3 regions of the Streptomyces sp. NPDC002004 genome follow, and region 1 is predicted to be linked to each of the others. Evidence: riboswitches for the same ligand, from Rfam matches in the RefSeq annotation. Region 1 holds a riboswitch; each other region holds the start of a gene.
The links. A riboswitch is a leader RNA that binds a small molecule or an ion and turns the genes downstream of it on or off. The one in region 1 is predicted to bind cyclic di-AMP.
Positions count from the first base shown of each region.

Region 2: linked by a shared signal. The riboswitch ahead of ACWCP6_RS20845 (C40 family peptidase) and the one ahead of ACWCP6_RS22530 (M23 family metallopeptidase) in region 1 are both predicted to bind cyclic di-AMP.
Region 3: linked by a shared signal. The riboswitch ahead of ACWCP6_RS23455 (transglycosylase family protein) and the one ahead of ACWCP6_RS22530 (M23 family metallopeptidase) in region 1 are both predicted to bind cyclic di-AMP.

Region 1 covers NZ_JBSFDP010000015.1:73,000-83,511, forward strand. The annotation lists gene ACWCP6_RS22515 (GNAT family N-acetyltransferase) at 1-2,946, opposite strand, end outside; gene ACWCP6_RS22520 (HPr family phosphocarrier protein) at 3,056-3,337, shown strand; gene ACWCP6_RS22525 (GntR family transcriptional regulator) at 3,612-4,304, opposite strand; gene ACWCP6_RS22530 (M23 family metallopeptidase) at 4,533-5,303, opposite strand; cyclic di-AMP (ydaO/yuaA leader) riboswitch at 5,317-5,474, opposite strand; gene ACWCP6_RS22535 (M16 family metallopeptidase) at 5,720-7,102, opposite strand; gene ACWCP6_RS22540 (M16 family metallopeptidase) at 7,126-8,493, opposite strand; gene ACWCP6_RS22545 (DNA gyrase/topoisomerase IV subunit A) at 8,991-10,512, shown strand, end outside.
Region 2 covers NZ_JBSFDP010000013.1:59,658-68,793, forward strand. The annotation lists gene ACWCP6_RS20800 (class I SAM-dependent methyltransferase) at 1-89, opposite strand, end outside; gene bioD (dethiobiotin synthase) at 374-1,090, opposite strand; gene ACWCP6_RS20810 (adenosylmethionine--8-amino-7-oxononanoate transaminase) at 1,092-2,375, opposite strand; gene bioB (biotin synthase BioB) at 2,368-3,576, opposite strand; gene ACWCP6_RS20820 (8-amino-7-oxononanoate synthase) at 3,828-4,967, shown strand; gene ACWCP6_RS20825 (DUF397 domain-containing protein) at 4,977-5,201, opposite strand; gene ACWCP6_RS20830 (helix-turn-helix domain-containing protein) at 5,211-6,071, opposite strand; gene ACWCP6_RS20835 (ATP-binding protein) at 6,323-6,754, shown strand; gene ACWCP6_RS20840 (DUF6328 family protein) at 6,872-7,411, opposite strand; gene ACWCP6_RS20845 (C40 family peptidase) at 7,526-7,999, opposite strand; cyclic di-AMP (ydaO/yuaA leader) riboswitch at 8,003-8,167, opposite strand; gene ACWCP6_RS20850 (hypothetical protein) at 8,675-8,974, opposite strand; gene ACWCP6_RS20855 (ATP-dependent Clp protease proteolytic subunit) at 8,982-9,136, opposite strand, start outside.
Region 3 covers NZ_JBSFDP010000016.1:125,740-136,251, forward strand. The annotation lists gene ACWCP6_RS23435 (Ppx/GppA phosphatase family protein) at 1-726, opposite strand, end outside; gene ACWCP6_RS23440 (DUF501 domain-containing protein) at 770-1,291, opposite strand; gene ACWCP6_RS23445 (FtsB family cell division protein) at 1,326-1,796, opposite strand; gene eno (phosphopyruvate hydratase) at 2,039-3,322, opposite strand; gene ACWCP6_RS23455 (transglycosylase family protein) at 3,560-4,231, opposite strand; cyclic di-AMP (ydaO/yuaA leader) riboswitch at 4,236-4,407, opposite strand; gene ACWCP6_RS23460 (transglycosylase family protein) at 4,608-5,651, opposite strand; gene ACWCP6_RS23465 (cytochrome P450 family protein) at 5,885-7,216, opposite strand; gene ACWCP6_RS23470 (DNA ligase LigA-related protein) at 7,324-9,945, opposite strand; gene ACWCP6_RS23475 (nucleoside triphosphate pyrophosphohydrolase) at 9,995-10,512, opposite strand, start outside.

The DNA.
Region 1 (10,512 bases):
GGCGACCACCACGGGCTCCAGGCCGACGTCCACGACCTCGGGGTGGTCGTGCACCAGGAGCGACACCCGGAGCAGCAGCTCCTCCAGGGCGGCCGTGTCGGCGGGGGCGGCGCCGCGCCAGCCGAAGAGGATCGGCGCGGTGCGGATGGACCGGATCACGGACCTGGCGTCCCGGTCGGTGACCGGGATCAGCCGGTGCGCGGTGTCGCCGAGCAGTTCGGACGCGGCCCCGGCCAGCCCGAAGGACAGCACCGCCCCGGCCGTCGGGTCGATCACGGCCCGCACCACCGTGTCGACCCCGCGCGGCGCCATCGTCTGCACGACCGGCCGCAGCTCCTCGGGCTTGCCGAGACTCTCGGTCAACTCGGCGTAGGCCCGCCGCAGTTGCTCCTCGTCGGCGAGATCGAGCCGGACCCCGCCGAGGTCCGCGCGGTGACGCAGGTGCGGTGCGGTGGTCTTGAGGGCGACGGGGTACCCCAGCCTGCGCGCCGCCTGCGCCGCCTCGTCGGGGCCGGACGCGGCCAGCGTGGGCGTCACGGGCACGCCGTACCGGGCGAGCAGCGCGTTCGCGTCCTCCTCGGCGAGCGTGGCCCCACGGGGGTCGTTGTCCCCGGCGTCGAGCAGCCTTGCGATGAGCCCGGCGGCCCCCGCCTCGTCGACGTCGTCGAACTCGGGCACCTTGCCGGGTTCGGCGTCGTCGCGCCGCCACTGCGCGTACTGCACGGCCTCGGCCAGCGCCCGCACAGCCCGCTCGGCGGCCGGGTAGGCGGGGATGCGGGCGGTGGCCGGCATCGTCCGGGGCGCCTCCGGCGCACGCGTCGAGTCCGGCGTGGGCGGCTGCGCGGGGCCCTGCGCCGCTCCGGGCCGCTCACCCGGTGCCCCGGAACCGGGTGTCGCCCCGGCCCACTCCTGCGAGGCCCGGGAGTCCGGTGCCGTCCCGGGCGCCTCCCCGGTCTCCGTACCGGCCACGGGGCGTCGCTCCTCCGGGGGCGCCTCCATGCCAAGGGGACTCACGTCACCGTGGGAGGCACGAGTGCGGCCTTCCGTGCCCGGCGCCGGGAAACGGAACCTCGGCCCGGTCGTCGTCGCCGCCGACAGCGCCTCCGCCAGCCCGCCCAGCTCGACGTGCACCACGAGCACCGGCTTCGCCGGATGCTGTGCAGCCGCCGCGCGCAGGGCCTCGGCGAGCGCCACGTCATCGGCTCCGCCCTCGCCCACCGCGGGGATCGCCGTGACGACGACGGCGTCGCACGCCTCGTCCTCCAGGGCTTCCGTCAGCGCCGCGTAGAAGTCCTCCGGGGTCGCCGCGGTCGTCAGGTCCCGTGGCCGCAGCGGCCGCAGTCCCTCGGAGAGGCACGCGTCGTACGTCAGCAGCCCGAGCGACTCGGAGTTCCCGAGGATCGCCACTCTGGGGCCCGCCGGCAGCGGCTGCCCGGCCAGCAGCAGGCCCGCGTCGACGAGCTCGGTGATGGTGTCGACCCTGATCACCCCGGCCTGCCGGAGCAGCGCGGACACCGTCGCGTGCGGCAGCCGCGTCGCGGGCACGGCGTGCCCGAGCGGCGCGACGCCGCTGTGCCGTGCGCCCTGCACGACGACGAGCGGCTTGGCGGCCGCGGTGCGCCGCGCGAGCCTGGTGAACTTGCGTGGGTTGCCGATCGATTCGAGGTACATCAGCACGACGTCGGTGTCCGGGTCGTCGTACCAGTACTGGACGACGTCGTTGCCGGAGACGTCCGCACGGTTGCCGGCCGACACGAACGTGGAGACACCGGCGACACCGGTCACTCCCCCGCCGCGCCGGTGCAGCCGGGACAGCAGGGCGATCCCGATCGCGCCGGACTGCGTGAAGAGGCCTATCCGGCCGGGCCGCGGCAGTTCGGGCGCGAGGGATGCGTTGAGCAGCACCTCCGGGGACGTGTTCACGACCCCGAAGGCGTTCGGGCCGACGAGGCGCATGCCGTACGAGCGGACCTGGCGGACGAGGGCACGCTGCCGTTCGCGTCCCTCTGCGCCGCTCTCGGCATATCCCGCGGACAGCACGACGACCCCCTGGACGCCGTGCTCACCGCACTCGGCGACCACGTCGGGCACCCGCTCGGCGGGCACGGCCACGACCGCGAGGTCGACGGGCTCGGCGATCTCGCGCACGGAGCGCCGTACGGGCACCCCGTCCAGCTCGGTCTGCTCCGGCGCGAACGCCTTGTTGACGGCGTACAGGCGGCCCGTGAAGCCCGCTCCTGCGAGGTTGGCGAGGACACTGCGGCCGACCCCGCCCGGAGCGCGGCCCACGCCGATCACGGCGACCGAGCCGGGCCGCAGCAGCCGCGCCACCGAGTGCGCCTCGGCGCGCTGCTCGCGCGCACGCTGCACCGCGAGCGAGGCCTCGGTCGGTTCGAGACCGAATTCCAGGCGTACGACGCCGTCCTCGAAGCTGCGCTTCTGCTCGTAGCCGGCGTCCGTGAACACCTTGATCATCCGGGTGTTGGCGGGCAGCACCTCGGCCGCGAAGCGGCGGATGCCGCGCTCCCGGGCGACGGCCGCGATGTGCTCGAGGAGCGCGGAGGCCACGCCGCGGCCCTGGTGGGCGTCCTGCACCAGGAAGGCGACCTCGGCCTCGTCGGCGGGCGCGCTGGCCGGCAGACCGCGGGCGTCGATGCGGTCGTAGCGGACCGTCCCGATGAACTCGCCGCCGATGGTGGCCGCGAGCCCCACCCGGTCCACGTAGTCGTGGTGGGTGAAGCGGCGCACGTCCTTGGCGGACAGCCGCGGGTACGGCGCGAAGAAGCGGTAGTACTTCGACTCGTCCGAGACCTGTTCGTAGAAGCTGACCAGGCGGTCGGCGTCCTGGGTGGTGATCGGCCTGATCCGGGCGGTGCCGCCGTCGCGCAGCACCACGTCGGCCTCCCAGTGAGCAGGGTATTCATGCCGGTCCGACGGGGTCTGCATGGAGTTAGGGTACGGGCACAACCGGCCATCGCACCGGACCCATCGATCACCCACGACGGTATGCCACACTGGTCTAGACAACCCTGTGAAACCTGAAGGGCAGCATCACATGGCTGAGCGCCGCGTCAACGTCGGCTGGGCCGAGGGTCTCCACGCCCGCCCCGCCTCCATCTTCGTCCGTGCCGCCACCGCCGCGGGTGTCCCCGTGACGATCGCCAAGGCCGACGGCAACCCGGTCAACGCCGCCTCCATGCTCGCGGTGCTCAGCCTGGGCGCCGAGGGCGGCGAGGAGATCGTCCTGGCCTCCGACGCCGAGGGCGCCGAGGCGGCCCTGGACCGTCTGGCCAAGCTGGTCGCCGAGGGGCTCGAGGAGCTCCCCGAGACCGTCTGACGGCCCCACAGATCACGGCGGAGCCGCGCGACCCCCGTCCTTTCGGGGGCACGCGCGGCTCCGCGGTTTTGCGCCCTCGCACGAGCCGGTGCCCGCGGTCGAGTGCGGCGCCGTGCGAGCGGCCGGCAATGGGACGGGAACGAAGTGCGAGCTCGGGAAAGAAGCACGCCCCGACAAAGTGTGGCTGGTAATGGACGGCGCCGGAAAATGCGGCCCGGAAAATGGGCAGCAGAATTCCGCCCACTTCGAATACCTCTTGTATACGGCCCCTCTGTTAAAGACGCAGGCCTGCCGTGTTTACGGCATGTTGCGAACTCCTCACGCGGCCCGCGACGGCGTTCGGGCCGAATCGCAGCCGGTGCGCGGACGACGCCCGTTCGGCGTGCAGCGCGGTGAGGGCGCGTGCCCGCTCCGCGTCCCCGCGCGCCACCGCGTCGAGGATCGCCCCGTGCTCGGCCCAGGACTCCGCCGGGCTCGCCGGCGGATCGACGGAGTACATCCAGGCGATCTTGTGCCGCAGCTGGGTGAGCAGGGCGGTCAGACCCGGGCTGCCCGAGGCCTGCGCGAGTGTCTCGTGGAACCAGCCGTCGAGTGACCGCAGATCCTCGCTGTGCCCGCGCCTGGCGCGCTCCTGACCCAGCCTGACCAGGCCGCGGAGCACTTTGAGGTGCCCGTCCGTGCGCCGCTGCGCGGCACGCGCCGCACCCAGGGGCTCCAGCAGCATGCGGACCTCCAGGACGTCGGCGGCCTCCTCCTCGGTGGGCTCGGCGACGCACGCGCCCGCGTGGCGGCGGGTGACCACGAAGCCCTCCGCCTCCAGGGTGCGCAGCGCTTCGCGCACGGGCACCCTGGAGACCCCGTACCGCCGCGCGAGCACTTCCTCGGTGAGCCGCGTTCCGCGCCCGTGGACACCGGCGACGATGTCGTCCCTGATCGCCGTGCATACCGACTGCGCGGGAATACGCATGACCGGACCTCCGCCTTAACCCCCGCGAAACGCGGTCGATTGACGCTCGTTCAGCGACTCTATTGCAGGGAGCGCGAATTTCCGACGGCGGGCCGGATTCCATGGATATTTTTTGGCCAGGGAGGGGCGGGAACGCGGCGCGAAACCGGAACGCGAAAGCCCCGGCTCGGGGAGCCGGGGCTTTCGGGCGTTCTGCGGGATTCCCGGGGCGCAGGACCGGGGCCCGGGTCAGACGTGCAGGCCGTGTGCGCGCAGATAGGCGACGGGGTCCATGTCGGAGCCGTACTCGGGGCTCGTGCGGGCCTCGAAGTGGAGGTGCGGCCCGGTGACGTTGCCGGTGGCTCCGGAGAGGGCGATCTGCTGCCCCGGCGTGACGGACTGTCCGACGGAGACACCGATCGACGACAGGTGCCCGTACATGGTGTACGTGCCGTCGTGCATCTTGATCACTACTTGATTGCCGTACGCGCCGCCCCAGCCGGTGGTGACGACGGTGCCCGCGCCCACGGAGTGCACGGGGGTGCCGGACGCGGCGTGGAAGTCGACGCCGGTGTGGTGCCCCGAGGACCACAGGGAGCTGCTGGCCTGGTAGCCGGTCGATATGTACGAGCCCGTGACCGGCAGGACGAACCGGTTGAGGCGCCTGCGCTCGGCCTCGCGCGCGGCCCGCTCCTTCTCCGCACGCGCCTTCTTCGCGGCGGCCTCGGCCTTGCGCTTGGCCTCCGCCTCCGCCTTCCGCTGCGCGGCGGCCTCGTGGGCGGCCTGCTTCTGGGCGGCGGCCTGCGCGTCGATCTGCTCCGGCAGCGTGTCGCTGATCGTGATGGCCCGGTTCAGCCCGGTGTCGTCGAGCGTGGGCACGGGGTCCGCAGCGAATGCGGGAGCGGCCAGCCCGGCGACGACCCCGGTGGTGGTGAGGGCCGCGACGCCTGCGACCTGTGTGCTCGTACGTGCCAGACGGCTCGGACGACGATGCTTCCCGGTAGCACGGGTGAACGCCATGAAAGAGGCGGGTCCTTTCCTTCCCTCTCGCCTACCGGGTTAGCTGACGGGTTCGGAGCAGGAAGGTCTCCTACGGGCCCCCCTCGGGAGGGAGCCCGATTCACCCCAGGGACTTCATGGGTCCCCGGCTCCCCTGGCTCGCGCCGTACGGGGACTCGGCGATGACTGCCCGGTGCCGCGGGCGCGGCGTACTGCGTGGCGGACAGTCGCGTTGACGCTACGGGGGGCGTCTTTCAATCGACAAACGGAACACCGGTTTTGTAGTGCATGCCACAGGGCAGACGGGCAGCCTCCCCATCAATTCGGACAAACCGCATGACACATGGGCCCCGGCGACACGTATGCCGCCGGGGCCACCTGCACCACCCGTCCGAGGCTCCTGGACCAGTCGGCCGTCAGGAGCCCCGTCCGCTCGACTAGCCCGTCACCACGGTGACTTCACCGATCCCGAGGGCCTTCACGGGCTCCTCGATCTGTGCCGCGTCACCCACGAGGACGGTCACCAGACGGTCCATCGGGAAGGCGTTCACGACCGCGGCCGTGGCCTCCACGGTGCCCGTGGCGGCGAGGCGGCGGTACATCTCCGCCTGGTGGTCGTCCGGCAGATGCTGTTCGACCTGGTCGGCGAGGGTGCCGGCGACGGCCGCCGCCGTCTCGTACTTGAGCGGCGCGACCCCCACGAGGTTCTGCACGGCGACATCGCGCTCGGCGTCCGTCAGACCGCCCTCCGCGAGCGTGCGCAGCACCTGCCAGAGGTCCGCCAGGGCCGGTCCCGTCGACGCGGTGTCCACGGAACCGGAGATGGCGAGCATCGCGGCGCCCGTCGCCCCTCCCGAGGGAGAGGAGGGCGCGGAGCGCAGCACCTGGGTGAACGCCCGTACGCCGTAGGTGTATCCCTTCTCCTCACGCAGCACGCGGTCCAGCCGCGAGGTGAGGGTGCCGCCGAGGCAGTAGGTGCCGAGCACCTGCGCCGGCCACACGCGGTCGTGCCGGTCCGGCCCGACCCGGCCGATGAGCAGCTGCGTCTGCACGGCCCCGGGGCGGTCCACGATGACGACGCGTCCGGTGTCGTCGGCGGTCACCGGGGGCACCGGGTGGGGCTGCGCCGTACCGCCCGTCCAGGTACCCAGGGTCTCGCCGAGGACGGCGTCCAGGTCGACGCCGGAGAGGTCGCCGACGACGACGGCGGTCGCCGTGGCGGGGTGCACGTGCCGCTCGTAGAAGGCACGCACGGCCGCCGCGTCGATCGGCGCGACGGTCTCCTCGGTGCCCTGGCGCGGGCGCGACATGCGCGAGGACGCCGGGAACAGCTGCCTGGACAGCTCCTTGGCGGCGCGCCGGGCCGGGTTGGCCATCTCGTGCGGGATCTCGTCGAGCCGGTTGTTGACCAGCCGCTCGATCTCGCTCTGCTCGAACGCGGGCGCACGCAGGGCGTCCGCGAGCAGTCCGAGCGCCTTGAGGAGCCGGGAGACGGGCACTTCGAGGGCGATCCGCACACCGGGGTGGTCGGCGTGCGTGTCGAAGGTGGCACCGCAGCGCTCCAGCTCCGCTGCGAACTCCTCTGCGGAGAGCTTGTCGGTGCCCTCGGTAAGGGCCCGGGCCATGATCGTGGCCACGCCGTCGAGCCCTTCGGGCTCGGCGTCGAGGGGGCTGTCGAGGAGCACCTCGACGGCGACCACCTGCTGGCCCGGACGATGGCAGCGCAGCACCGTGAGGCCGTTGTCGAGCGTGGCGCGCTGCGGCGCCGGGAACGCCCAGGGCCTGGCCTCGCCCGGCTGCGGCTGGGGGTGGAACTCCATGGATACGTCCGTCGCGGCGTCGGTCACTTCGCCGCCTCCTCGTCTGCGGTCGCGGCGGTCTCTTCGGGGGCGGCGGTGCTGTCGGCGGACTCGACGGGCTCGTAGACGAGCACCGCGCGGTTGTCGGGGCGCAGGCGGGCCTTGGCGATCTCACGGACCTCGTCGGCGGTGACCTCCAGGACGCGCTTGACCGCGGTCAGCGCGAGCTGGGGGTCACCGAACAGGACCGCGTACCGGCACAGTTCGTCGGCGCGGCCCGCGACGGTGCCCAGCCGGTCCAGCCACTCGCGCTCCAACTGGGCCTGGGCACGCTCCATTTCCTCGGGCGTCGGGCCTTCCTCGGCGAAGCGGGCGAGCTCGTCGTCCACGGCGGCCTCGATGACCGGCACCTCGACGTCGCCGGCGGTCTTCACGTCCAGCCAGCCGAGCGACGGGGCACCGGCCAGGCGCAGCAGCCCGAATCCGGCCGCGACGGCGGTGCGGTCGCGCCGCACGAGGCGGTTGTAGAGACGGGACGACTCGCCGCCGCCGAGCACGGTGAGCGCGAGGTCGGCGGCGTCGCACGCGCGGGTGCCGTCCTCCGGCAGCCGGTAGGCGGCCATCAGGGCACGCGCGGGGACCTCTTCCTCGACGACCTCGCGCAGCTCGCTGCCGATGGTCTCGGGCAGCGAGCCGGAGCGCGGAGCGGGCTTGGCGTGGTGCGCCGGGATGGATCCGAAGTACTTCTCGACCCAGGCGAGCGTCTCCACGGGGTCGATGTCGCCGACCACCGACAGCACGGCGTTGTTCGGCGCGTAGTAGGTGCGGAAGAAGTCCCGCGCGTCCTCGAGGGTGGCCGCGTCCAGGTCGGCCATGGAGCCGATGGGGGTGTGGTGGTACGGGTGGCCGTCGGGGTACGAGAGGGCGGTGAGCTTCTCGAACGCGGTGCCGTAGGGGACGTTGTCGTAGCGCTGGCGCCGCTCGTTCTTGACGACGTCCCGCTGGTTGTCCAGCGACTCCTGGTCGAGCGCGGCGAGCAGCGAGCCCATCCGGTCGGCCTCCAGCCAGAGCGCCAGCTCCAGCTGGTGCGTCGGCATGGTCTCGAAGTAGTTGGTGCGCTCGAAGCTGGTGGTGCCGTTCAGCGAGCCGCCTGCGCCCTGCACCAGCTCGAAGTGGCCGTTTCCCTTGACCTGGCCCGAGCCCTGGAACATCAGGTGCTCGAAGAGGTGGGCGAGGCCGGTACGGCCCTTGACCTCGTGGCGCGAGCCGACGTCGTACCAGAGGCAGACCGCGGCGACCGGGGTCAGGTGGTCCTCGGAGAGCACCACGCGCAGGCCGTTGGCCAGGCGGTGCTCGGTCGCTGTCAGGCCGCCGGAGCCGGCCTGCGCTGTGGCCGTGTGACCCATGGGCATGTACGTCCCTTCGATCGCGAAACTGGGGAATTCCCTGCCTGTCCTGCCACTGTATGCAAGCGTGCTGACACCTGGCGAAGTTCCCGGGCCGGGTACGCCGAGAGCGAGCGGCGGGGAACGCCGGTCCGGGTGAGCCGCCCAGCGCTCCGGGGAGGGCCACGGGGCGGGTCCGCGCACAGCTCGGCCGGCGGCCCGGGTGCGGGTGCGCACGTGGCCGGCCGGGGATACGGGCATCGGCGCAGGTGGAAGCGCGTGCACCGGACGGGACGAGGGCGGGCGGCCCGAGCCGAGCGGGGGTACGCCCCGACCGCCCGTGCGGCCCTGCGGCATCCCGTCCGGCGCCGCCGACGCGGGAAGTCCGGGGAGCACGCGGCGAGGACCCGTGGGCGAGCCGGTACGGTCGGGTCGCGGTCCGCGTTGTCGGCGGGCCGGTCCACAATGGTCGCGTCAGAACCGTTCCCCGTTCCGTTCATGTTGGTGAAGGAGCCGCAGCAGCGATGGCCCGCCGCAGCACGAAGACCCCGCCGCCCGACGACTCGTACGAGGAGAAGATCCTCGACATCGACGTCGTCGACGAGATGCAGGGCTCCTTCCTCGAGTACGCGTACTCGGTGATCTACTCCCGGGCCCTGCCGGACGCCCGGGACGGCATGAAGCCCGTGCAGCGCCGCATCGTCTACCAGATGAACGAGATGGGGCTGCGCCCCGAGCGCGGCTATGTGAAGTGCGCCCGTGTCGTCGGCGAGGTCATGGGCAAGCTGCACCCGCACGGCGACGCGTCGATCTACGACGCCCTGGTGCGCATGGCGCAGCCGTTCTCGATGCGTGTGCCGCTGGTCGACGGGCACGGCAACTTCGGCTCGCTGGGCAATGACGACCCGCCGGCCGCCATGCGGTACACGGAGTGCCGGATGGCCGAGGCGACGAGCCTCATGACGGAGTCCATCGACGAGGACACGGTCGACTTCGCCCCGAACTACGACGGCCAGGAGCAGGAGCCGGTGGCACTGCCCGCCGCCTATCCGAACCTACTGGTCAACGGCGCCTCCGGGATCGCCGTCGGCATGGCGACGAACATGCCGCCGCACAATCTGGGCGAGGTCGTCGCGGCCGCCCGCCATCTGATCCGGCACCCGAACGCCGACCTCGAGACCCTGATGAAGTACGTCCCGGGGCCCGACCTGCCGACCGGCGGCCGCATCGTCGGCCTGGCCGGAATCCGCGACGCGTACGAGACGGGCCGCGGCACCTTCAAGATCCGCGCGACGGTCTCGGTCGAGACGGTGACGGCCCGCCGCAAGGGTCTCGTCGTCACGGAGCTGCCGTTCACGGTGGGGCCCGAGAAGGTCATCTCGAAGATCAAGGACCTGGTCGGCTCGAAGAAGCTCCAGGGCATCGCGGACGTCAAGGACCTCACCGACCGTGAGCACGGGCTGCGTCTGGTCATCGAGATCAAGAACGGCTTCGTCCCCGAGGCCGTCCTGGAGCAGCTGTACAAGCTGACGCCGATGGAGGAGTCCTTCGGCATCAACAATGTGGCGCTCGTCGACGGCCAGCCGCTGACGCTGGGTCTGAAGGAGCTGCTGGAGGTCTATCTCGACCACCGCTTCGAAGTGGTGCGGCGCCGCAGCGAGTTCCGGCGCGGCAAGAGGCGTGACCGGCTGCATCTCGTGGAGGGCCTGCTCGTCGCCCTCGTGGACATCGACGAGGTCATCCGGCTCATCCGCTCCAGCGAGAACTCGGCGCAGGCCAAGGAGCGCCTGATCGAGCGCTTCTCGCTGAGCGACGTGCAGACGCAGTACATCCTCGACACCCCGCTGCGCCGCCTCACCAAGTTCGACCGGCTGGAGCTGGAGTCCGAGCGCGACCGGCTGCGTGCGGAGATCGAGGAGCTGACCCGGATCCTGGATTCGGATGCCGAGCTGCGCAAGCTGGTGGGCTCCGAACTGGCCGCTGTGGCGAAGAAGTTCGGCACCGAGCGGCGCACGGTGCTCCTGGAGTCGGCGGGCGCCCCCGCCA
Region 2 (9,136 bases), on a different contig from region 1:
TCGGAGGCGACGCTGAACTTGGCGTAGAAGCGGGCGAACAACGGGTGGTGCACGGCGTCCTTGGACGCCTTGGGGCTCCTCGAGGGCATGGAGCGCCTCCCTTTCCCGGCGGCAGCGGCGGCCTACGGGGATTGTGCCCCCGGAGACGGCAGGGTGACCCTCCCCGCGACGGCGCGGTTCCGCCTGCCGGTGCGGTGCGCCCGGAGACTGTGCGGAGCGTCCTCCCGGAGCAGGGGGAAGGACCGCGCGCGGTGGTCGCGGAACCGTGCCGCTGCGGGCGGACGCGCCGCGGGAGAGCGCCGGAGCCCCGTTTGCGGGGGCTGCGGCCGTTACGAACGGGGGCTGCGGTGCCGCGTCCGGAGGGCTTCGGCCGTCACGGGCCCTCGTGGGACGTGAACCGCTCGGCGTCCCACGTGCCGTGCAGCCGGGGCGCCAGCCATCCCGGGGCCGCCGTGCGGAACGCGGCCGCATCGAGGGCACCCGCCCCCTCCGGTACCGCTCCCACGAGGGGCGCCCCCGCGGACACCGGCAGGTCCGCGAGATTGCAGCGCGAGGCGAGGTCGGGCAGACGGGGCCAGCTGCCGACGACCACACCGGTCAACCCGATGCCCCGGGCGCGCAGCGCCTCCGCCGTGAGCGCCGTCGTGTTGAGCGTGCCGAGCCCTGCGGACGCCACGAGCAGGACCGGCGCCCCGAGCTCCCGGGCCACGTCGGCCAGGGTGGAGCCGGCGGCGTCGAAGCGCACGAGGAGTCCGCCCGCACCCTCGATGAGTACGAGGTCGTGGTCGGCGGCGAGCTTTTCCGCCGCCTCGGCGATCTCCCGCGGTCCGACGGGTGGCAGCCCCGCGCGCGCCGCCGCCGTCTCGGGTGCCAACGGCTCGGGGAACCTGGCGAGTTCGGCCACCGTGACCCCGCCCGCGAGCCGGATCACCTCGTCCACGTCACCCGGCTCGCCGGGGCCGACCCCGGTCTGCGCGGGCTTCAGTACCGCGACCGACCTTCCGGCCGCGCACGCCGCCGCCGCGACGGCCGCCGTCGTCACGGTCTTGCCCACCTCGGTCCCCGTACCGGTGACCACCAGAACGGTCATGTCAGCCCTCCTTCGCCGCCGCGCACACCGCACGGCCGATCCGGGCGAGGTCCTCGCCGTCGGTGATGTACGGCGGCATCGTGTACACGAGGTCGCGGAAGGGCCGCAGCCACACGCCCTCGGAGACCGCCGCCCGGGTGGCCGCCGCCATGTCCACCTCGTGGTCGAGCTGGACGACGCCGATCGCGCCCAGGACGCGTACCTCCCGTACTCCCGGGAGATCCGACGCGGGCGCGAGCCCCTCCCGCAGGGCGGTCTCGATGCGCTTGACCTCCGTCTGCCAGTCCTGGCCGAGCAGCAGGTCGATCGACGCGCAGGCGACGGCAGCCGCCAGAGGGTTGCCCATGAACGTCGGGCCGTGCGCCAGGACAGGGACCTCGCCCTGCGAGATCCCGTCCGCCACGCGCGGCGTGCACAGGGTCGCCGCCATGGTCAGGTAGCCGCCGGTCAGGGCCTTGCCCACGCACATCACGTCCGGGGTGACGCCGGCGTGGTCGGCGGCGAACAGGGCGCCGGTGCGGCCGAAACCCGTCGCGATCTCGTCGAACACGAGCAGCACGTCGTGCGCGTCACAGGCCTCGCGGAGGACCCGCAGATAGGCGGGGGAGTGGAACCGCATGCCGCCCGCGCCCTGCACCACCGGCTCCACGATCACGGCGGCCAGTTCGTCCGCGTGCCGGCCGATCAGGTCGTCCAGGTGGGCGGCGTACGACTCCTCGTACTCCACCGGCGGCCGGTCCGCGAAGACCTGGCGCTGGAGCACGCCGGACCACAGCTCGTGCATGCCGCCCTGGGGATCGCACACCGCCATGGGCTGCCAGGTGTCGCCGTGGTAGCCGCCCCGCCAGGTGAGCAGCCGGGTCTTGCCGGGGCGGCCCAGCGAACGCCAGTACTGGAGGCACATCTTCACCGCGACCTCGACGGACACCGATCCCGAGTCGGCCAGGAAGACGTGCTCCAGGCCTTCGGGCGACATGTCGACAAGGCGCTTCGCCAGTCCCACTGCCGGCTCGTGGGTGAGGCCGCCGAACATGACGTGGCTCATCCGGTCCAGCTGGGCCCGTACCGCGTCGTTGAGCACCGGGTGGTTGTAGCCGTGGATGGCCGACCACCACGACGACATGCCGTCCACGAGCTCACGCCCGCCGTCGGCGAGGCGCAGCCGCACCCCGGCCGCCGACTCGACGACGAGCGGTTCCTGGCGGCCGGGCATCGGGCCGTAGGGGTGCCAGACGTGCTGCCGGTCCAGGGCCAGCAGCACGTCCGGGGTGAGCGGCTCAGGCATTGGGCGCGAGGTCCGTGCCGGCGCCCCGGCGGCGTACCGCGACCAGGTCCGTACGGGCCTCGGACGTCTCGGTGGCCGGTGCGGAGCCGCACACGGAGCCCTCGTGGGACCCACAGGCCGCGTCCTCGTGCGAGCCGCAGCCCCCGGTGCCGTGGGACCCGCAGGCCGAGCCCTGCTGCGAGCCGCAGCCGCCGGCCGCCCGGTGCTCGGGGAGCGTCACCGTGTCCGTGCCCTCGACCTCGAAACCGGCGTCCGCGATCATGTCCAGGTCCTGCTTGCCGGCCTGGCCCTCGCTGGTGAGGTAGTCGCCGAGGAAGATCGAGTTGGCCAGGTGCAGCGCCAGCGGCTGCATGGAGCGCAGGTGCACCTCACGGCCGCCCGCGATCCGCACCTCGACGTCCGGGCAGACGAAGCGGACCATGGCGAGAATGCGCAGACAGCGCTGGGGGGTGAGGTTCCACTCCTTCGCCAGCGGGGTGCCCTCGAACGGGATCAGGAAGTTCACCGGCACCGAGTCCGGGTCCAGCTCGCGCAGCGAGTAGACCACGTCGACCAGGTCCTCGTCGGTCTCGCCCATGCCGGCGATCAGGCCGGAGCAGGCGGACAGACCCGCCGCGTGCGCCTTCTGGACCGTGTCCACCCGGTCGGCGTACGTGTGCGTGGAGGTGATCTCCCCGTACGTGCTCTCCGAGGTGTTCAGATTGTGGTTGTACGCGTCGGCGCCGGCCGCGCGCAGCCGCTCGGCCTGGCCGTCCGAGAGCAGGCCGAGACAGGCGCACACCTCGACGCCCTCGTTCTGCTCCTTGATCGTCTGGATCGTCTGCGACACCCGGTCGACGTCGCGGTCCGTCGGACCGCGGCCACTCGCGACCAGGCAGACCCGCTTGGCGCCGCCCGCGACACCCGCGGCGGCCGCCTCGGACGCCTCGTCCGCCTTCAGCCAGGTGTACTTGAGGATCTCCGCCTTGGAGCCGAGCCGCTGCGAGCAGTACGAGCAGTCCTCCGGGCACAGGCCCGACTTCAGGTTGACCAGATAGTTGAGTTTCACCCGTCGGCCGAACCAGTGACGCCGCACCTTTCCGGCCGCCGCCACCACGTCGAGCACGTCGTCGTCGGAGGTGGCCAGTACGGCCAGCGCCTCCTCGCGGGTCGGCAGCTCGCGCCGAAGCCCCTTGTCCACCAGCGTGTTCAGCAGATCCATGGCGCCGATCCTTGCCTACGGAGCGTACTCAGGCCAAGGAGAGTTCGCACAACTCCCACCGTTCGGAGTGTGGGTATTGCCACATTCTTGGCGGCTGGCCGTGGAGCTACAGTCTGTGCACTGCCTACAAACGAGGCGCGGCCCACAACGGGGGCGGTACCTGCGGGCGGGGCCCGCCGCCGGACAACCCGGCCGCACCGCGCATCCTCTCTTCCTGCACAGCGAACCCCTCGTACGCCCCGGAGGCGGCCATGGCGAGATCTCCCTTCGACTGGATCGACGAGCAGGCACGTCTGCGCCGCCGGGCCGGTCTGGAGCGCACCCTGCGTCCGCGCTGTGCGGAGTCGACACTGCTCGACCTGGCGAGCAACGACTACCTCGGGCTCGCGCGCCACCCCCAGGTCACCGAGGCGGCCGCCGAGGCCGCCTTCCGCTGGGGCGGCGGCGCCACCGGATCCCGGCTGGTCACCGGCTCCACCGGACTGCACGCCCAGCTCGAGAGGGAGCTCGCCGACTTCTGCGGCTTCGAGGCCGCCCTGGTGTTCTCCTCCGGCTATGCGGCCAACATCGCCGCCGTCACCGCGCTCGCCCCGCACGGCTCGCTGATCGTGTCGGACGCCGGGAACCACGCCTCGCTCATCGACGGCTGCCGCCTCGCGCGCGGGACGACCCAGGTCGTGCCGCACGCCGATGTGGAGGCGGTGCGCAAGGCGCTGGACACCCATGAAGGACCCGCCGTGGTCCTCTCCGACACCGTCTTCTCGGTGGACGGCGACGCGGCCCCCCTCGGCGGGCTCGCCGCCGCCTGCCGTGAGGCCGGCGCCGGGCTGGTCGTCGACGACGCACACGGCGTGGGCGTGCTCGGCGACGGAGGCCGCGGCGCGCCGTTCGCGGCCGGTCTCGCGGGCGACTGCGACGTGGTCACCACGGTCACCCTGTCGAAGTCGTTCGGCAGCCAGGGCGGTGCCGTCCTCGGACCGGCCCCGGTCATCGACCACCTGATCAACGCGGCTCGTACCTTCATCTTCGACACCGGCCTGGCACCGGCGGCCGCGGGCGCCGCGCTGGGCGCCCTCGGCCTGCTGCGCCGCGACCCCGGACGCGCCGCACGCGCCCGGGCCGTCGCGACCGAGCTGTACGAGCGGCTGACCGCGTCGGGCCTGGAGGCGGTGCGCCCTGACGCGGCGGTGGTCTCGGTGCGGGCGCCCTCGCCCGAGGAGGCCGTGGAGTGGGCGGCCGACTGCCGCGCGGCCGGGGTGGCCGTGGGATGCTTCCGGCCGCCGTCCGTGCCGGACGGGATCTCGCGGCTGCGGCTGACCGCCCGGGCGGACCTCACCGACGAGCAGATCGCCGAGGCCGTGCGCGTGATCGGGCGTACCGCGCCCCGCTGACCCCGGGGATCAGCGCAGACCGTCGAGGAAGGTCCCCCAGGCGGCGGCCGAGAAGAGCACGGCGGGCCCCGTGGGATTCTTGGAGTCGCGGACGGCGAGCAGGCCCGCCGCGGGGCCCGGGCCGAGCTCGGCCGTCTCCACACAGTTGTTCATGCCCGTGCTGCGGCTGCTGCGCCGCCAGCCGACGGGGGCCAGCGATGTGCTGGACGGAACGTGCCGAGGCAGAGCGGTCATGGTGCCTCCCTATGCGCCGTCACCCATCCCGGCGATGAAGTCCAATGAGTCCGTGGGTGAAAGGGCGTGATTCCGAAGAGAGTTGAAGGCTTCGGTGTATGCCCTGAGGTCTTCTTTCCGTTCGAGGTAGAGACTACTCATCAAGTGGTCGAGAACAACCACGTCCAGATCGGCAATGTGCGGAAATGAGAAAATAACGAAAGCGCCGGTCTGGCCGATATGGGCGCCCGCCGTGAAGGGCAATACCTGGATCCGCATATGCGGCAGGCACGCCACTTTCGCCAAATGCCTCAGCTGCGCCGCCATCACGCCGGGCCCGCCCACCTGCCGGCGCAGCACCGCCTCGTCGAGGATCGCGCTGAACTCCAGCGGCGGATCGCCGCGCAGCACGTCCTGACGCGCCAGCCGTACGTCGACCAGCGCCTCGATCTGCCGCTCCGGCAGGCCGCCCAGCGAGGCCCGGGTCACCGCGCGGGCGTAGTCGGGGGTCTGCAGCAGGCCCGGCACCACGGAGTTCTCCAGCGTGCGCATTCCGCAGGCCTGTGCCTCCAGACTGATGAAGTCCTGGTATGCCGGTGGCAGCAGCCCGCGATAGGCGTGCCACCAGTGACGCCGCCCGCCGTCGTCGTCGGAGCCCGCCAACGCGACCAGAAGTTCCCGGTGTTGGATGTCCTCCACGCCGTACATGTCGAGCAGCAGCCGCACATCGGCCTGCTTCACACCGCTGCGGCCCGTCTCGATCCGGCTCACCTTCGACTGGTGCCAGCCCGCGCGCCGGGCGGCCTCACCGCTCGTGAGCCCCGAGCGGTCGCGGAGCGCACGCAGTTCCGCGCCGAGCTTGCGGCGGCGCACCGCGGGACCGTGCTGCATGGGCCGTCTCCTTCCGGCCGACACCGCGGCGGCTCACCCGCCGACGGTAGAGGAAGCCACACGGTATGGGTCAAATACGCTCTCTCGTCGCAGAGTTCACCGCTTCGAGCGACAGATATATGCATTCTCAGGGGATGCGCTCCCTGATCGGCGCGCGAGTGGCAGTCTGGCGACAGCACCGGTCCGGGGCCGTATCGAACCATCCGCCACGTGTCGGAGTCCGGCCCCGATGGGAAAGGGACGACGTCGCCATGGCAGACCACCAAGAAGCCTCCGTCACTCTGCCGAGCGATCCCGCCTCGGTCTCCGCGGCGCGGAAATACGTCAGCAATGTCCTCACGGAATGGGGACTGCCCGGGGACGCGGATGTGGCCGACACGGTCCGGCTCATCGTCTCCGAACTCGCCACCAATGCCGTCCAGCACACCTTCGGCCAGTCGCCCACGTTCACCGTGGACGTGACGCTGGAGCGCGACGAGCAGCTGCGCATCGGCGTCACCGACAGCCACCCCCGCTTCCCCAAGCGGCTGCCCGCGGCGGTGCAGCAGGACAACGGCCGCGGCATGGTGATCATCCGCTGGCTGGCCAACGAGTACGGCGGCAGACTCAGCGTCAGTCCGACGCCCGAGGGCGGCAAGACGGTGTGGATCGCGCTTCCCTGGACGGTTCCCGTCCAGAACTGACCTCGGCCCGGAGCGCGCTCGCCGGGTCCCGGGCTCCCCGGCAGGTCCCGGAGCCTCCTCTGCCCCGTCCAGGTGCCGTGTCGCTCAGGCCGCGTGTCGCCCGGGCGGCCCGAGGCGTCACCGGCGGCGCCCTCGGCGCGCGGGCACGCGTGCCGTCGGACGGGACGCCGGCCGGACCGCGATGTTCCGGCGCCGCACCAGCCGCGGCAGGACGCCCCAGAGCAGGACGCACACGAGCAGGGTCCCGCACCCGGCGGCGACGCCTCCGGTCCGCCCCGCCGCGACGTCCACGACGAGCAGCACCGAGCCGGTGAGCGCCAGTGCGAGGGCGCCCAGGCCCACCCGGGACAACTGCGACGAGACACGCACGATCTGCCGTTTGGCGTGCTGCTGGAACAGGAAGCGATGGAGCGCTGCGGGCGCCGTGAAGAGCGCGGCGGACAGCATCGCCAGGAGCAGCGTCGTGACGTAGGTGGCCCGCTCGAAGCCGTCGAGCGTGGGGAATCGAGGGGTGAAAGCCAGGGTCAGCAGAAAGGCGAAGAGGATCTGCACCCCGGTCTGGGTGACTCTGAGCTCCTGCAGAAGCTCGGAGAAGTTGCGGTCGGCGCGCTCGAGGGGTGTTTCCCGTCGCGCCGTCACGAATCGGACGTCCGGCATGAGGAGACGGGTTCCCGGGTCGGCCCGTCTCCTACCGCCGGCGCGGGCAGGGGCCCCCGTAGGGGTCGCCACCACCCGCGCCACGGCTTCAGCGGATGCGCCGGCGCCCGAGGGTCACCGCACCCGCCCGTACCAGACGTTCCTGGTCCAGATCTTCGACATCTTGACCACGTCCCCGGTCTTCGGGGAGTGCCAGATCCTTCCCTTCCCGGCGTAGATGCCCACGTGGTAGACGCTCGAGCCGTAGTGGAAGAAGACCAGGTCGCCCTGCTGGCGCTGGGACGCCGGGACATGGCGGGTCCTGTTGTACTGCGCCGCGGCCGTGCGCGGGAGCTTCTTGCCCGCGCGCTTGAACGAGTACAGCGTCAGTCCGGAGCAGTCGAAGCGGCGTGGTCCGGTGGCCCCCCACTGGTACGGCGCGCCCCTCTTGGACGCCGCCACCTGGAGCGCCCTCGCTCCGAACGTGGCGGCCTCGGCGTCGGCAGCGACCCCCGGAACCACGATGGTGCCGCCGACGGCGGCCAGCGTGAGAGCCGATGCGGTGCCGGCCCGGCCCAGGAGTGACGGGACGCGATTCAGCGCAGTCATGCGCAACCCTTCGTCAGCCGCCTGTGAAGGATGACCTGTCGGGTTCGGGCAGGCGAAGATGCCCGGCCGCTGACGCGGCTTCACCCCAAGGACCGATCGGATCGCTCCGGCCGGCCCGCCGTGCTGGGTCCTCCACTCCTGCCGATCCACATCTGTCGACCGGGTATCCGGGCGGCGGCAGGACTCGGCGTCCGCCCGGACCGCCCCGCCGCGGTGGCGGGGTCTTGTCGTCGGAAGGGATCTTCACGCACGAAAGGCGCGAATTCCGAGTTCTGCCGGGCATTTGTGAGGCTACTCACGATGTGTCTGTTCGGGTGGACACCACACCTTTCGAACATCACGGAGGGTGTCGATGACCCCCGGACCAGCGGCGGAGCGTGAGATTCCACGTGAGTTGTACGCGGATCGAGCAACTCTGTTCGTCCATCGCGTCGATGGCCGATTACGCCATCGGGGGGTAACCCGTCTGGTGCGTTTCGGATCGCTTCCGGACGTGTCGGGGTCGGTTCCGAACGGGTCGTCAACTCAGTTCGTCCGATTCCGGGGTGCCCTCGGTCCGGTTCAGTTCGGTCCGGTTCGGTCCGGTCGGTCGTGCGTGCGTGCGTCGGGCCCGTCGTGGAGTCCGGTCCCTCGCGGGCCCTGTTCGTCGCGGGTCGGTCCGCCCTGCCGGAGGAGTCAGGCCGGCGGGAGCGTGACCCGGGCGGCGCGCCGCTCGCCGTCGAGAACGCGCAGTGCCCTTACCAGCGTGGGACCGTGCACCTCGGACTCGCCGCGCTGGTGCATCAGGGTGAGCGCGTCGCGGAGCGCCGTGGCCTTGCCGACCAGGGCCTGGGCGGCGCGCAGACCGCCGTAGGTGCGCTCGGCGCGAGCGGGGTTGATGCGGCCCAGCAGGTCGACGACCTCCAGATAACGGTCGATCAGCTCGGCCTCGGCGCGGGTCAGCGCGGGCAGCGGCGGCAGTTCGGGCGGCAGCATCGGCGCGTCACCTCGCACCGTGTGCGGGACGCTGAGTCTTGCGGCTCGGGACCACCGCGTCGATCAGTCCGTGGGCGACGGCCTGCGCGGCGTCCAGGACCGTGTCGCGCTCGATGTCGGCGGCGACCTGTTCGGGCTCGCGTCCGGTGTGCCGGACCAGCA
Region 3 (10,512 bases), on a different contig from region 1:
GGCGTGGTGGATCCTGTCGCTGTCGTAGTCGTCCAGGCCGAGCGCGATCGCGGCGACCGTGGTGACGGAGCCCGCGAGCCCGACCAGCGTGTGCGCCTCGCGCAGCGGGACCGTCTCCTCGGCGAGGTCGAGGGCGGCCTCGATGTCCGCGCGGACGGCGCGGATCTGATCGGGCGTGGGCGGGTCGGTGACCGCGCCGTCGTGCACGAGGTGCCGCTCGGTCATCCGTACGCAGCCGATGTCGACGGAGCGCGCGGCGTTCACCCGGGTGTCGCCCACGACGAACTCGGTCGAGCCGCCGCCGATGTCCACGACGAGGTAGGGCCTCGCCAGGTCGGCCCGCCCGGCCAGTTCGCGCGTGGCACCGGTGAAGGAGAACTCGGCCTCCTGGTCGCCGGTGACCACCTCGGGCTCGACACCCAGGATGCCGAGCACCCCCGCCACGAACTCGTCCCGGTTCTCGGCGTCCCGCGACGCCGAGGTGGCCACGAAGCGGACCCGCTCCGCGCCGTGCTCCTTGATCACGGCCGCGTACTCGCGGCACGCGGCGAAGGTCCGTTCCAGCGCCTCGGGGGCGAGCCGCCCCGTCCTGTCGACGCCCTGGCCGAGCCGCACGATCGTCATACGACGGTCGAGCTCGACGAGTTCACCGGTCGCGGCGTCGACGTCGGCGACGAGCAGACGGATGGAATTGGTGCCGCAGTCGACGGCGGCTACGCGGGTCATGGGTGGGGCTCCTTGCTGGGTGCTCAGGGGCGGGGGCGGCCGGCTACTCGGCGCACGGGGTCACGCACGGGCCCTTGGCCCACCACTCGGGCAGCAGGGCGATGGCCTCGTCGCCCAGGGGGTTCACGCCGGGACCCGCGGCCAGGGAGTGCGCCACGAGCACATGGAGGCACTTCACGCGGTCGGGCATGCCCCCCGCGCTGGGGAAGCCCTTGAGCTCCTCGATCTCGTCGCGGCGCCGGACGTAGTCCTCGTGCGCCGCGCGGTACGCGGCGGCGAGCTCGGGATCGGTGGCGAGCCGTTCCGTCATCTCCTTCATGACGCCCTCCGCCTCGAGCGTGCCGATCGCGGACGAGGCCCGCGGACACGTCAGGTAGTAGAGCGTCGGGAAGGGGGTGCCGTCCGGCAGCCGCGGGGCGGTCTCGACGACGTCGGGCTGCCCGCACGGGCACCGGTGTGCGATCGCGCGCAGCCCGCGCGGCGGCCGCCCGAGCTGCTGTTGGAAGGCCTCGACGTCGGCCTCGGTCGGCTCGGTGCGCGGAGTGCTGGGCGGGGGCGTTTCCATGCCGTGAAGTGCGTCTTTCTTGTTCGTATGGGGTTCACTGGTCCGCGCGGTCGGCCTTGTCGACGCCGTCCCAGACGTTGGAGTACCAGGGCCGGTCGGCCGCGCCCTGGGTGGTGCGGGTGCGGTGGGCCGCCTCGGGGTCGACCACCGTGTACCCGGTCTCGCCCGGCATCACGTAGTGCAGGCGGTCCCTTATGCGCTGCCTCGCGTACGAATCGTCCTGCCATCGGGCCTTCTCGTCGCGCAGTTCCTCGACCCGCTGCCGCTCCCGCTCCTGCTGGCGGCGCAGATCGGCGATCTCGGCGCGCTGGGAGACGTACTCGCGCATCGGATAGGCGATCGCGACGACCATCGAGCAGAACACCAGCACGAGGATCGCGGCCCGGCCGGTGAGCCGGGAGCGGCGGGCCTGCCGTTTGGTCTGGGAGCGGTAGACGCGGGCCGCGGTCTGCTCACCGAGCAGTCGCAGCCGGGTGGCGGTGGAGAACCGGTCCCGGCCGCTCACCGGACCTCACCTCGCCGGAGCGCGCCGGGCACGTCGTCCCGCCCTTCCGGCCGGGGGTCCGGGGGGCGTCCCCCGGGAATGCACGACCCGGCCATGTGTCCCGCCTCCCCTTGTATGCGGTCCCGGTACGCGCCCATCGGGGCGTACGCGCGTACGTCCCCGCACACGGTACGGGACCGGGCGCGAGGACGTACGTACGACGGGGCTGTCACCCGTGCCGGGCACGGGAGCCCCGGCTGTGCCTACTGGTTCCGGAAGCGCGGGAAGGCGCTGCGGCCGGCGTACACCGCGGCGTCGTCGAGGATCTCCTCGATGCGCAGCAGCTGGTTGTACTTGGCGACGCGCTCGGAGCGGGCCGGGGCGCCGGTCTTGATCTGGCCGCAGTTGGTCGCGACGGCCAGGTCGGCGATGGTGACGTCCTCGGTCTCGCCGGAGCGGTGCGACATCATGCACTTGAAGCCGTTGCGCTGGGCCAGCTCGACGGCGTCCAGGGTCTCGGTCAGCGAACCGATCTGGTTCACCTTCACGAGCAGGGCGTTGGCGGTGCCCTCCTCGATGCCGCGGGCCAGGCGCTCCGGGTTGGTGACGAACAGGTCGTCACCGACCAGCTGGACCTTGTCGCCGAGCTTGTCGGTGATGGTCTTCCAGCCGGCCCAGTCGTCCTCGAACAGCGGGTCCTCGATGGAGACGAGCGGGTAGGCGGCGACGAGCTCCGCGTAGTACTCCGTCATCTCGGCGGCGGAGCGCTCCTTGCCCTCGAAGAGGTACGCGCCGTCCTTGTAGAACTCGGACGCGGCGACGTCGAGCGCCAGGGCGATCTGCTCGCCGGGGGTGTAGCCGGCCTCCTTGATGGCCTCGATGATCAGGTCGAGGGCCTCGCGGTTGGAGCCCAGGTTCGGGGCGAAGCCGCCCTCGTCGCCGAGGCCGGTGGACAGCCCGCGCTGCTTCAGCACGGCCTTGAGCTTGTGGTAGACCTCCGTGCCCCAGCGCAGGGCCTCGGAGAAGGACTCCGCACCGATCGGGGCGATCATGAACTCCTGGATGTCCACGTTGGAGTCGGCGTGCGAGCCGCCGTTCAGGATGTTCATCATCGGAACGGGCAGCAGGTGCGCGTTCGGGCCGCCGAGGTAGCGGAACAGGGGGAGGTCGCTGGCCTCGGACGCGGCGTGGGCGACGGCCAGGGAGACGCCGAGGATGGCGTTGGCGCCGAGCGAGGACTTGTCCGGGGTGGCGTCGAGGTCGAACATCGCCTGGTCGATCAGGCGCTGCTCGGTGGCGTCGTAGCCGACGAGCTCCGGGCCGATCTGCTCGATGACGGCGAGGACGGCCTTCTCGACGCCCTTGCCGCCGTAGCGGTTGGCGTCTCCGTCACGGAGCTCGAGGGCCTCGAACGCACCGGTGGACGCACCGGAGGGAACGGCGGCACGACCCGTGCTGCCGTCGTCGAGGCCGACCTCGACCTCGACCGTGGGGTTGCCTCGGGAGTCGAGGATTTCCCGGGCTACGACGACGTCGATGGACGGCACGAGCATCTCCTTCTGGGATGTGACGCGTGTACGCGGGCCGCTCGACCCGCGAAGGGGTGCGGGCCTGGAGGGGCCTCGCGACATGAGCCTAACCGGCTCCGGGGCATCGGCCAGCCGACGGACCGCCCCGTGGACAAAAACCCGGAGCAAATTGTTTTCGAACGGAACAAAAAGAGCCCCGCCCCGGTGCGTACGGGGGAACACGCACCGGGGCGAGGCGGTCTGGGGGGCCTGGGATCAGCCGAGGTGCAGCTGCTGGCCCGGGAAGATGACGTCGGCGTCGTCGACGATGTCCTTGTTCAGACGGAACAGCTTCTGCCAGCCGCCCTCGACGTGCTTCTTCGCGGCGATCGAGCTGAGGGTGTCGCCCTTGACCACCTTGTACTCGCCGTCACCCTTCTTGACCTTCTTGCCGGTCGGGGTGGTCACGGTCTTCTGGACCGGCGCGGTGCGCTGCTGGGAGCGGGAGGCGGCCTGGGAGTCGGTGTGCGGGGCACTCGGCTTCGGGGCCGGAGCCGGGGCGGACTGCTGCGGGGAGGCGCCGGACAGGCCCGTGCCGCAGTTCGGCCAGGCACCCTTGCCCTGGGCGGCGAGGACCTTCTCGCCGACGGCTATCTGCTGCTCCTTGCTGGCCTTGTCGGCGGTCGACGCGTAGGCGCTGCCGCCGTACGCGGACCAGGTGGAGGCGGAGAACTGCAGACCGCCGTAGTAGCCGTTGCCGGTGTTGATGGCCCAGTTGCCACCGGACTCGCACTGCGCGACCGCGTCCCACTCGGAGGTGGTGGCGGCGGAGGCCGAGCCGGCCGCCACCAGCGGGGCGGCGACGGCGACGCCGGTGACGCCGACGAGAGCGGCGACGCGGGTGGCCTTGGACGGACGGCGGTGCTTGCCCTTGCCGGAAAGCAGCATGAAGTGATCCCCTCACCGACGCCTACGAGGTGAGCTGTCGGGTTCGGGCCGTGTGAGTGCCCGGCCGTGCGTCCATGCGCACGACTTCACCCCAAGCCGTTCCCGGATCGTCTTTCAACTCCCGGGCCCGGCACCTACCTTGGGTCCCCCGCTCCTGCCTACGGCGCTTGACGCGACGACTGTTCCCGCACGGCCGTCGGCAGGATTCGGCGTGACGGCCCTGGGTGCCCGCTGCGGCGAGCGGTCACGACCGTAGGCAGGTAAACCGGCGAATTTCAAAGAGGATCAGGGCCCTTGAGACCCATCTCTCAGTTTTTCCAAACCGGACATTCAACGTGAAGTGCCGCTAATCGCCGTCCGATTCGGGCGCCGTTCTCTACTTGTCCGACGTCTCGTCCTGGGTTGCGTCGCCATCGGCACCCTTGTCGCCCTTGTCGCCCCCCAGACCGAGGTCGAGGCTCTGACCGGGGATGATGAGGTCCGGATCGGAGCCGACGGTCTTCTTGTTGTCGGCGTACAGCGCGCTCCAACCCCCCTCGACGTCATGGGCGTCGGCGATGGTCCAGAGGCTGTCGCCCTCGCGCACGGTGTACGCGCCGCCGTCGGCGCCACGGGAGGCGTCGCCGCGCGAGGCGTGCCGGCCGGCGGAGTCGTCGGCGCGGGTGCCGGCCGGGTCCTCCTGGGCCGCATCGCCGCGGTGCCGGCCGGACCCGGCGCCCGGGTCGTCCGACGTGTCCTTCGAAGTGCCCTCGTCGACGCCGGACTTGTCCGACTTCGTGGTGGCGTCGTGACTCTTCTCTCCCGCACCGTCGGTACCCGTGCTGGATGAATCCGACGAGTCGGATGTCTTGGACGACTCAGAAGAATCGGATGAGTCGGAGGAGTCGGATGACTTACCCGCACTGGAGGACTTGTCAGTCCTGTCGGACGAACCGGACGCGTCCGGCGACATGCCCAGCGGTTCCGTCAGGTCCCCGCCGTCCTCGTCCGCGGACGCCGACGGGTCACCGTCCGGCACACCGGTGTCGACCTTGGCCGCCGCTCCGCCCTGGGTGAGCCCCACGAGCGGCGCGCAGGTGGTCCAGGCGCTAGGACCCACATCGGCGAGGACCTTCTCGGCGACCGCTATCTGCTGCGAGCGGCTGGCCTGGTCCGCGCGCGACGCGTAGTCCAGACCGCCGTACTGCTCCCACATCTCCTGCGAGAACTGGAGTCCGCCGTAGTAGCCGTTGCCGTCGTCCGCGCTCCAGGAGCCGCCGCTCTCACAGTCCGCGAGCCGGTCCCAGGTGGTGACCTCGGCGGCGTGTGCGCCGGTGGCCCCGAGCAACGGGATCGCGATGGCGGAGCCGGTCACTCCGGCCGCGACGACCAGAGCGGGAGCCTGACGGGGGCGACGATGGCGGCCGTTCCCGGAGAGCATGCGGTTGCCTTTCGCGTGAGAGCTGTGGCGACAGCGGCGACCGTGGGTCACCGAGTCGGGGTGAACCTAGCGGGAGTCGAACGTGTGTCACAAGTCGATGCAGCGCAGATCACGCGAAGATCACAGTTATGACGCTGCGTCAGTTCCATGAGGTCCGAAGTGTCCGGAACGCAGGGCTCCGACGCCGCGCCGCGTGGGCCCGGCGACCGCACCGGAGCCGCGGATGCAACAGCTCAGGCCCCGTCGGGAACCGAACGGGCCGGTTCCGGCGTGAACTCCACCGGAAGCGTGCGCAGCCCCCGCATGATGAGCCCGCCCCGCCATCTCAAGTCGTCCGGTTCGGCGGCGAGACGCAGATCCGGGAGCCGGCGCAGCAGTGTCGCGAGCGCGGTCCGGCCCTCCAGCCGGGCCAGCGGCGCGCCGAGGCAGTAGTGGATGCCGTGCCCGTATCCGAGGTGCTGGTTGTCGCGCCGGGCGAGGTCGAGCGTGTCGGGCTCGCCGAACCGCTCCGGGTCACGGTCGGCGGCGGCGAGGACGACGAGCACGGGGTCGCCGGCCGCGATGCGCTGCCCGCCGATGGCGAGCGGCTCGGTGGCGAACCGCCAGGTGGCGAGCTCGACGGGCCCGTCGTAGCGCAGCAGTTCCTCCAGGGCGGTCGCGAGCAGACCGGTCTCACCGGCGGCGAGGGACGCCTGGAGCAGCGCGCGCTGCTCCGGGTTGCGCAGCAGGGCGTACGTCCCGTTTCCGATCAGATTGACCGTGGTCTCGAAGCCGGCGAACAGGAGGATGAAGGCCATCGCCGCGGCCTCGTTCTCGGTCAGGTGCTCGCCGTGGTCGGAGGCGCGGATGAGGCCCGAGATGAGGTCGTCGCCGGGGGCGGTGCGCTTGCGGTGGATGAGCTCGGCGAGGTAGCCGCGCATCTTCTTGACCGACCGGGCGACGCCGCCACGGGGCCCTCCCCCGTGCCGGATCATCATGCCCGCCCAGTCACGGAAGTCGTCCTGGTCCTCGCGGGGGACGCCCAGCATGTCGCAGATGGCGTAGATGGGAAGGGGGAAGGCGAACTCGTGGATGAGGTCGGCCTCGCCCCGCTCGGCGAACGTGTCGATGAGCCGGTCGGTCAGCTCCTGCACACGCGGGGCGAACTCGGCGACGCGGCCGGGCGTGAAGGCCTTCGACACGAGGCGGCGCAGCCGGGTGTGGTCCGGCGGGTCGATGTTGAGCAGATGCGTCATCAGCTCGGCCTTGCGTTCACCCGGAATGCCCGTCTTGCCCTTCGCGTGCGCGGGTTCGTCGTGGTGCACCGGGTTCTTGCTGAGCCGCTGGTCGGCCAGGGCCTGCCGGGCGTCCGCGTACCGGGTGACCAGCCATGCCTCGACTCCGCTGGGCAGCCGGGTCCGGTGCACGGGCGCGTGCTCGCGGAGCCAGGCGTAGGCGGGATAGGGGTCTGCGGCGAACTCCCAGCTGAAGAGTTCGGGGGCGGGTCCGGCGGCTTCGGCGGCCGGGCCGCCGGGGGCGGGTCCGGCGAGGGGCGTGCTGTCCGGGACGTCGGGCTTGTCGGTCACCACCCGACCGTATCCTCAGCCCGCTCGACGGCCGTATCCCCGTCGTCCCCGGCGCACTCCCGGAGCGCCCCGCCCGCCCGACGGCCCCCTCCCTGCCGTCCTCCGGCTCACTCCCCGGCCGTGCCCGGCCCGTCCGGCTGTTCGCCGAGCGCCCGCCGGGCACCGGCGTGCCCGAGGCCGGCGGCCTTGCGGTACCACTGTTCGGCCTCGGCCCGCTCGCCCTCGCCCCGGAGCAGCTCGGCCAGCCGGAAGGCCCCGTACGCGTCTCCCGTCTCGTATCCCTTGCGGTACCAGATCCTGGCCTCGTCGAGACGGCCCCGCGCTTCGAGGAGCACGCCGAGGTTGGCGGCGTCGAGGCCGACGCCCGCCTCGGCGTCGTCCCGGAAGAACGCGACCACGTCGTCCGGGGCCATCGGCCGGCGCAGGTCGAACTTGAGCGTGTGGGCGGCGCGTTCGTCGCCCGCGTCGGCGGCGCGGCGCAGCCAGACCTCGGCGATCTCGGCCTCGTTCCAGAGCCGGTGCAGGGCGCCGAAGCCGAACGCGACCGGGGCGTACCGGGCGTTCGCCGCCTGCTGGTAGCAGCCGAAGGCCGCGTCCTCGTCGCCGCTACCCAGCAGCAGGTCGCCGAGCCGCTGGGCGGCCTCGGGGTTCCCGGCCCGTGCGGCCTTCGTCAGCCAGTGCACGGACCGGTCGCGCAGCAGCGCGCCGAGCAACGTCGCCGCGTCGCCGTCCCCGGCCTCGGCGGCGAGTTCCAGGAAGGTCTCGGCCTCCTTGCCCGCGCCGCGCTCGGCGAGCATCCGGCCGAGCCGCACCGCGGACTGCGTCTGCCCGGCGGCCACGGCGCGCCGGAACCAGCGCTCGGCCTCCTCGCCGTCGCCCAGGGTCTCGGCGAGTGCGCCGAGCCGGTGCAGGGCGGTGGCGTCGCCGGCGTCGGCCGCCGCCTCGAGGGCGGCGCGGGCGCCGGAGGCGATCCGTTCGAGGGCGGCGGCGTCGTAGGTGTCCTCGTCGTCGCGCGCGACGTCCAGGGCGAGTTCCCGGAGCCGGGCGTCCACGGGTGGCAGCTCCTCGTACGAGGCGGCGGCGTCGACGAGGAGGGGCGCGGGGCGGTACGCCACGCCATGGGCGTCGTTGTCCTCGGGGACGAGAAGGCGCAGCCCGCCGTACCGGCGTTCGGTCGCCCAGGCGAGGGCATCGGTGTAGCGCTCGCCGTCCATGACGTCCGCGTCCGCTTCCGTCTTCGGGTACTCCTGGTGCACCGCCTCGAGCAGGTCCATCGGCAGGGCGCCGGTGAGACCGCAGCGGGCGAGGTCGAGGGCGGCGCGGACGAGGGCGTGGCCGCGCGGGTGCCGGTCCGCATGGCGGGCGCGCCACCACTCGCGCCACAGCAGTGGGCCGACGGCGAGGTAGGTGGCGACGCCCTCCGTCCTGCTGAAACCGTCCGCTCGAGCCAGCCGGTGGTCGCCGGCCGGATGGGACGCCTCGGCCGCCCGCTCGCGCAGGCGGTCCTGCTCCGCCGCGGTCCATGCGCGCGCCAGCTCCACGGTCCGGGCGTGGTCGAGGACGCGGCCCCGCGGTTCGTGGCGCTGCTCGTCGTACGCGTCGTCGCTCATCGTGGCCAGGACGACGACGCCCCGGCCGGTGAGCTGGGCCAGCAGCCGTGGTTCCAGTCCCCCGTCGCCGAGGTGTCCGTCGAGGTCGTCGAGCCACAGGGCGTACCGGTCCGGACGGCCCTGGAGCAGCGCGGGCAGCCCGCGCAGATCGTCGCCGCGCGCGGGCGCGAACACCCGGAATCCGCCCAGTTCCGCGCTCATGGCCTCCAGCGCCGTGCGGGACTTCCCCGTGTACGGCGCTCCGAGCACGAGCACGAACCCGCCACGCGCCCGCGCCTCCCGCACCGCCGGGCCCAGCACGGCGTCACGGTCGCGCGGGACGTACGGGGGCAGCGGCGGAAGGCCGCTGACGCGCCAGGTGGGGCGGACGCCGAGGTCGAGCGGGTCGAGGTCCTCGGCGCGGGGCCAGGTGCCGGGGTCGGGGAGGAGGCCCTGGTAGTACGACTGGGCATGGAAGGTGACCGCACCGATGCTGCCCGCCTGGACGACGTGGCCGTGGGTGCCGCCGGAGACGGTGTTGCGGACGGGGGTCCCGGGCGTCGCCCCGGATGCGGTCCCGGCGGCTGCGGCGCCCCTGTCGTTCGGGGAGTCGGAGGTGCTCAGCTCCGGGTACTTCTTCTCCAGCTCTTCCAGGGTGCGCAGCAGCCTGTCGAACTCGGCGTCCGAGATCACGGGCGCGTCCAGCAGGTGGTACCGGAAGCGGTGCCCCGCGATGTTCTGGGCGAGCTGCTCATATCTGTCCCGGACTTCCCGGGGTACCGGCCCGGACCCGTCCGCGGACCGCTGCGCGCCGTCGGACCGCTCGGTGTCCGGCGCGGCCTTCCCCCGGCCGGTCAGACGGGTCAGGACGTTGCGCAGCACGGTGGCCGACTGCGGCTTGCGCGTCAGCAGGCTCCGCAGTTGGGCCCGCCAGACGGTCTCCAGTTCGGCCTGCGAGATGCTGCGGCTGGACAGCGGCCGGGCCGTCGAGCGGGCGGCCAGCTCGACCTGTGCCTTCTCCGGCATGCCGCGGAACAGCCGCACCACGTGGTCGCGCTGCTCCAGCCAGCCCTCGGTGCCCGCCGTCCGGACGAGCACCGACGCCAGCTCGTCCGCCAGCTCCCTCAACTCCCCGTCCACACACGCCCCCACGCCCCGCCGCGCCCCAACTGCCGTCCCCCCAACGGTACTAAGAGGAACCCTTCTCGACCGCCACCACGGCGTCCCGGTAGGCGCGGGCCGCCGCGCGCAGCGCCGCCTCCGGGTCGACGCCTTCCCGCTCGGCCCGCACCGCCATCGCCAGCAGCTCGTAGCCGACCCCCTGACCGGGGGGCAGGGGCACGTCGAGTCCCGCCGTCCGCACCCGGGACGCGAGTTTCGCGGCGAGGGCCAGCCCCGGCTGTCCCAGCGGGACGCCGTCGGTCACCGAATCGCGCTGCTTCTCCTGCGCCTTGGTGCGCAGCCAGTGCTCCTTGACGTCCTCGGGGGTCTCGGCGGTGTCCTCGCCGAAGACATGCGGGTGCCGGTGGATGAGCTTCGCGACGATGGTGCCCGCGACGTCGTCGACGGAGAAGGGCTCGTCGGGGTCCTCCTCGGCGATGCGCGCGTGGAAGACGACCTGGAGGAGCACGTCCCCCAGCTCCTCGCGAAGCTCGTCGCGGTCGCCGTCCTCGATCGCCTCGACCAGCTCGTAGGCCTCCTCGATCG